Regions from separate parts of the Rhizobium sp. BK098 genome, predicted to be linked through region 2. Evidence: riboswitches for the same ligand, from Rfam matches in the RefSeq annotation. Region 2 holds a riboswitch; the other holds the start of a gene.
What was found. A riboswitch is a leader RNA that binds a small molecule or an ion and turns the genes downstream of it on or off. The one in region 2 is predicted to bind FMN.
Positions count from the first base shown of each region.

Region 1 (3,403 bases), on a different contig from region 2:
GCTGGGGCGAGTGCTACAATCACGGCCCGGATTTGGCGCTGCCGCCGATCCTCGACTATCTCTATGGCTTCATCGGCGGCCAGGATCCGAGCCGCATCGACTATCTCATCAACCTCTTGATCCAGCAGAGCCGCTTCCCGCCGGGCGCGCTTGGCCTTTCGGCGATCTCCGCGCTCGACCATTGCCTTTGGGATCTCTCGGCAAAGGCTCTCAATGTCCCGGTCTACAAGCTGCTCGGCGGTGCGGTGCGCGATCGCATCAAGGTCTATGCCGGCGTTTACACCGCGCCGGACGCGCCGGCGGCCCGCGACGAGCTCGATCGACTGAACGCCGAATGGGGTTTTACCGCCTTCAAGCTCAGCCCTTGGCGCATCGACATGCACGCCCATCGCTGGGGCAATGTCGTGAAGGCATCGGCTGACTATTTTCGCTCGCTGCGCGAGACCGTGCGCGACGATTATGAGATCGCCTTCGACGCCCATGCCAAGATCTTCGAGCCGATCGCCGCCCGCCAGCTTGGCAATGCGCTGGCGCCCTATGACCCGCTCTTCTACGAGGAGCCGCTGCGTCCGGAAAACATCGAGATGTGGGGCGAACTGAAACAGGGCCTCAATTGTGTGCTCGCGACCGGCGAGTCCCTCTATAACCGCAACGAGTTCCTGCGTCTGCTGCAGGTCAAGGGCGCCGACCTCATCCAGCCGGATATCTGCGTGGTCGGCGGCATCAGCGAGATGCGGCGCATCGCGACGATCGCCGAAGCGCATTTCGTCGGCGTCGCTCCACACAACCCGATGGGGCCGCTCGCGACCGCCGTCAATGTGCACTTCTCCGCCGCCGCGCAGAACTTCAAGATCCTCGAATACCGGCTGCCGAAAGGCCAAGCCTATGTCTATGGCGGCAACGAGGTCGAGCAGCGGCAAGGGGAGACCCGCTATGTCGTCGATCCCTATCTGCCGAAGGACGGCTATCTCGAGCTGAGGCCGGACCGGCCCGGCTGGGGCGTCGACATGGATGAGAAGGCCATGGAAGAGGAAGGCTATATTCATTGGCAGCGGCGCGTGCCGAAGCGTCCGGATGGTTCGTATGCCTTTGCGTGAGCTTGACATCAGCGTCACCTGAAAAATCGGGGCGGCCATTGGGGCGCCCCTCTTTGGTCGATGCCTTTAAAAGTATGAGCGCAATCATTTCACGCGTGCTGCGCCTGAATTGCCGAGATCTTCCGGACGCGGTATGCGCGGCACTATGCGCCCGATCACAAGAACCAGCAGCACCGCGATCACAAGGCAGGCAGCCAGGAAGAACATCGATGCGATCGTGCTGCCCGTCGCATCCTTGATCCAGGGCACGACATTCTAGACGATGAAGCCGCCGAGATTGCCGACCGAATTGATAGCAGCAAGACCCGCGGCAGCCCCTTTCCCTGCAGGAAGCGCGACGGCAAGCTCCAGAACACCGGCTGGCCCGCGAAAATGCCGGCTGCCGCGATGGAGGGGAAGATGCACGGAGGCGTTGCTATCCGTGCACTGTGTCGAGCGATCACATTATTAGCACTGCGCTTAAGCGCATAAGAGGCAGAGCGCACCGGATTGCAGTAGCGCTGCGTTGCCACCGCCGGCGACTGTTTGAGACTTTACGCTGCCCTGATCTTCGTCTCTGCATCGCGATCACGGTAAGCGATCAGATCCTCAATGGTGATAAGATGGAGGCCATGCCGCTCGGCGAACACTTCAAGGTCGGGAAGGCGCGCCATGGTACCATCGTCTTTAGCGACCTCGCAGATGACTCCGGACGCGGAAAGGCCAGCAAGCCGGGCAAGATCGACAGCAGCCTCAGTGTGCCCCGGCCTTCCGAGTACACCTTCGGGATGAGCGCGCAACGGGAAGATATGGCCGGGTCGGGCGAAGTCCTCAGGACGCGCACCCTTCGTCACCAAGGCGCGGACGGTCGCAGCGCGGTCAGCCGCCGAGATGCCCGTTGTCGTCTCAGGGATATAGTCGACCGAAACGGTGAAAGCGGTCTTCAGCATCTCGGTGTTGTTAGGCACCATCAAGGGAATGTCGAGTTCGTCCAGCCGCTCGCCTTCCATCGGCACGCAGATCAGACCGCGCGCATGGTTCATCATGAACGCGATGGCCTCCGGCGTGATCAATTCCGATGCGACGAGCAGATCCCCTTCATTTTCTCTGTCGCGGTCATCGACCACAACCACGATTTCACCACGGCCGATCGCGGCGATCGCATCTTCAATTCGGGAAATTGCCATTTCAATGCCTTTCAAGGGTTAACCGCTTTAGCGGCCGCATGACCAATGACGGCCACAAATATCCCTTGGGCGAACAGGCGTAGGAACGTCGCAACCCGCGACGCCCGCTGCATGCTCTCTTCCATCCGGACTATACCGTCGGCCCCGGCCTCTCACCGGATCTGCTGACCTTCCGTTCGCGGAAGCGCTCGCGGGCTCCGGGTTTCCCCGATACCGCCGGTGGGGAATTGCACCCCGCCCTGAGAACAAATCTAACATAAGGGACCGGACCTCATCTTTGCAAGAGGGCCACGCCACCTTCCAACTTCCGAACCTTGCGATGCGATCGAACACACCGTTCTGGAATAGTGAATTACGACATGATCAGTCCGCCGTCGACGTTAATGGTCTGGCCGGTAATATAGGCAGCATCGTCGCTCGCAAGGAAGGTCACGAGGCCGGCCACGTCTTCGCCGGAGCCTGCGCGCTTCATCGGAATGCCTTCGACCCATTCTTTCATCAGTTCGCCGGGGCCGTAGTTGCCGAGCAGCTTGCCCCAAGCCTGGTCGTTATAGGCCCACATGTCGGTTTCGATGATGCCTGGGCAGAAAGCGTTGACAGTGATTTTCTGCGTGGCAACTTCCTTGGCGAGGCTCTGGGTGATGCCGACGACGCCCATTTTTGATGCGGCATAGTGCGGCGTATAGATGAAGCCGGCGCGAGCCTGCCCGGACGCTGTATTGATGATGCGGCCACCGCGACCATGCTTGCGCATCCGGGCGATCGCTTCCTGGGCGCAGAGAAATACGCCCTTCGTGTTGACGGCCATTACCTTGTCCCACTCCCCTTCGGTCATGTCCTCGATCTTGGCGATGGTGATGACACCGGCGTTCTGGATGGAAACGTCTACTGTGCCAAAGGCCTGTTCCGCTGCGTCATAGAGCGCGATGACGCTTGACTTGTCGGTAACGTCGCCGACGAAGGGGATCGCCTTGCCGCCGTCTGCCTTGATCTGCTCGGCAACTGCATGAACGCTGTCTTCGTTGGCAGAGACAACGAGGTTCGCGCCCTCGCAGGCAAAGCGTTTGGCAATCGCGGCACCGATGCCACGGCTTGCGCCGGTTATGACCACCGTCTTGTTTTCGAAGCGTTGCATTCTCT
Region 1 covers NZ_JACHYY010000022.1:21,178-24,580, reverse strand. The annotation lists gene FHT73_RS28240 (galactarate dehydratase) at 1-1,097, shown strand, start outside; partial or broken gene FHT73_RS28235 (MFS transporter) at 1,182-1,552, opposite strand; gene ribB (3,4-dihydroxy-2-butanone-4-phosphate synthase) at 1,631-2,263, opposite strand; FMN riboswitch at 2,373-2,514, opposite strand; gene FHT73_RS28225 (glucose 1-dehydrogenase) at 2,616-3,398, opposite strand.
Region 1: linked by a shared signal. The riboswitch ahead of ribB (3,4-dihydroxy-2-butanone-4-phosphate synthase) and the one ahead of FHT73_RS02410 (6,7-dimethyl-8-ribityllumazine synthase) in region 2 are both predicted to bind FMN.

Region 2 (3,403 bases):
GCCCACGGCCTATTGGGTGCGGTTGCGGTTGCCGCAGCTCCGCCCTGTCGTGGAATTCATCACCTTGATGCCGTTGGTCATTCCGGCCATCGTCATCGTTTTCGGCTATCTGCGGCTCTATAATTCGTCGTCGATCCTGCCGTTGACCGGCTATAATTCGACGACGAACATTCTGCTCGTCTGCTCCTACATTGTATTGTCGCTGCCCTATATGTATCGTTCGGTCGATACGGCGATGCGTACCATTGATGTCGGCACGCTGACGGAGGCTGCCGAAAGCCTTGGTGCAAAATGGACAACCATCATGTTCAAATGCATCTTTCCGAATGTCATGAGCGGTGTGCTTTCCGGAGCATTCATCACCCTTGCGATCGTCATGGGCGAATTCACCATGGCATCGCTGCTCAACCGTCCGGCATTCGGGCCCTACATGCAGCTCATGGGCGCCAATAGAGCTTACGAGCCCTCTGCCCTGGCCATCATCGCGCTTGCCGTTACCTGGCTCAGCATGGGCCTCTTGCAGCTCGTTTCCCGTTTCTCAAAATCCGCTCCGATTAAGGCGTAAGGCTTCTCACCATGGCTTTTCTCGAACTCACCCACATCAAGAAGTCCTTCGGCGACATTCACGTCGTCCATGATTTCAATATGCAAATCGAGAAAGGAGAATTCGTCTCCTTCCTCGGACCGTCGGGCTGCGGCAAGACGACCGTGCTGCGCATGATCGCAGGTTTCGAAACGCCGACCGCCGGCACCCTGTCGATCAATGGCAAGGACCAGCGGGCGCTGAAACCGAACCAGCGCAATATCGGCATGGTCTTCCAGGCCTACGCATTGTTTCCGAACATGACGGTGCATGACAACGTCGCCTTCGGCCTCAAGGTCGCCGGCATGGCGAAGCCCGACATCGACAAGCGCGTCAAGGAGATGCTGGCTCTCATCAAGCTCGATCATCTCGCAGGCCGCTATCCATACCAGATGTCCGGCGGCCAACAGCAGCGCGTGGCGCTCGCCCGCGCCATCGCCGTCAAGCCGCAGGTGCTCCTGCTCGACGAGCCGCTCTCGGCTCTCGACGCCAAGATCCGTATCTCGCTGCGCGAGGAAATCCGCGCCATCCAACAGCAGCTCGGCATCACCACCGTCTTCGTGACGCACGATCAGGAAGAGGCGCTGTCCATCTCCGACCGTATCGTGGTCATGAATGCAGGCCGCGCCGATCAGATCGGCACGCCGTTCGAAATCTACAACAAGCCGGCAACCCGTTTCGTCGCCTCCTTCGTCGGCACGCTGAATCTGATCGAAGGCAAGGTCGTCGATCCCGACAGTAACCGCATCATGATCGGCGATCAGGGCGTGACCCTGAAGCAGTCGGTGACCGCCTATAAGCCAGGCGATACCGTATCGCTTGCCCTGCGTCCGGAAGCCGGTTCGCTGGCGGAATCGGCCAAGGGCGATACAGCCCTCACAGGCGAAGTCTCCTCGGCACATTTCCTGGGCTCGGTCATCCGCACCCGCATGAATGTCGCCGGCAACACGATTTCCTTCGACATGTTCAACAGCCCGGGCATGATGCCTCCGAGTGTTGGTGAGAAGGTGACGTTACGTTTTGCCTCCTCCGACCTCCTCGTCATTCAGGACTGAGAAAGAGCCCTCCATCGCCGGGTCATTTTGGAAAATTATTCGCAGACGCCGGGCCAAAACCCCGGCGTTTTTCTTTGATTTCCATAAGGCAAAGCATCTATAGTCCACGCGTTCTCAGGGCGGGGTGCAATTCCCCACCGGCGGTATGGGGAGTTTCCTCGAGCCCGCGAGCGCCTTCCGGATTTCGGAAGGGTCAGCAGATCCGGTGAGATGCCGGAGCCGACGGTATAGTCCGGATGGAAGAGAGCAAGCAGGATCGTACCTCCTCCGCGCGAGGGGTGCTGCGATGTTGCGTGTTCGCCCAAGGGATATTTGACAACAACCCTTGAAAGGCACAATTCATGACCATTTCGATTTCTACTCAACCGAGCCGCATTGCGATCATTCGGGCCCGTTGGCACGCCGATATCGTCGATCGCTCGGTCGATTCCTTCGTTGCTGAATGGCAGACGGTCGAAGGCGCACCGCCGATCGATATCTTCGACGTACCAGGGGCGCTGGAAATTCCGCTGCACGCTCAGACGCTTGCCCGCAACGGCCGTTATTCCGCGATCATCGCCACCGCTTTCGTTGTCGACGGCGGCATCTATCGCCATGAATTCGTCGCCAATACGGTTCTCGATGCCATGATGCGCGTCCAGCTCGATACCGGTGTGCCAATCCTGTCGGCGGTCCTGACGCCGCATCACTTCCAGGAATCGGAAGCGCATATCCAGTTCTTCAAGGAACATTTCATCATCAAGGGCCGTGAAGTCGCCAGCGCCTGCCGCCACATCCTTTCGGAGCGCGCCAAACTGCTCCCCGCAGTCACGGTCTGATCCAACATAGATGGAGGCGCGGCGAAGGCCCGCCTCCATGTCCACCAGGGAGGAAGTCAGTGACCGTCCTACGCATCATCCCGAACCTGCCGGCAGCTGATCCAGACACGGCTCGTCTTTTCTATCATGACCTGCTCGGCCTCGACATCGTCATGGATCACGGCTGGATCCTGACCTTCGCCTCCGAAGCGGCAACTGTGCCGCAGATCAGCGTCGCCAGCGAAGGCGGTTCGGGAACGCTCGTCCCCGACCTTTCCATCGAAGTCGACGATGTCGACACGCTCTATCAGCGTGCCACCTCCATGGGCTTCGGCATATTGTACGACCTCACGGACGAGCCGTGGGGTGTCCGCCGCTTCTATGTCCGCGACCCTTTTGGCAAAGTCGTCAACATCCTTTCCCACCGCTAATTCAAGCTCGCGGAGAGCCTCAAGGGTTCCCCGGCACTCTCACCGCAGATCGAGATTGAATGTGGTGCGCTCGGCCGGCCAGACCGATTCCGAATAGGTGATCGGCACTCCGTCGGTATCCGCATCCACCTTGCGCGTCACCAGCAGCGGCGCGGATTTCGGCTGGCGCAGGATCCGCGCTTCGTCGGCCGTCGGCATACGCGCCTCGATCTCCGTCGACAAGCGCTCGTAGTCGATGACGCCATAGCTGGCGAGCGCCGCCGAGATTGTCGGATGCCGCAATCTAGCATGATCGAAATCGGGAAAACGTTCGGCCGGATAGTAGGAATCCCCCAATTCCACCGGAATGCCGTCGGCCGTCATAACGCCGCGACGATGGATGACCGGCGCGCCGATTGCGATCTTCAGATAGGCCGCGACGCGTTCGGTCGCGGGCACGATCTCGTGAATGAGCAGCTCGCCGCCCGGTTCGAAACCTTGCTCGATCAGATTTTTGTGGAAGCGGGTGCGCTTCGACAGCGTATAGTCGAGCACGCC
Region 2 covers NZ_JACHYY010000001.1:490,583-493,985, reverse strand. The annotation lists gene FHT73_RS02420 (ABC transporter permease) at 1-565, shown strand, start outside; gene FHT73_RS02415 (ATP-binding cassette domain-containing protein) at 577-1,638, shown strand; FMN riboswitch at 1,745-1,890, shown strand; gene FHT73_RS02410 (6,7-dimethyl-8-ribityllumazine synthase) at 1,980-2,456, shown strand; gene FHT73_RS02405 (VOC family protein) at 2,516-2,866, shown strand; gene phnF (phosphonate metabolism transcriptional regulator PhnF) at 2,906-3,403, opposite strand, start outside.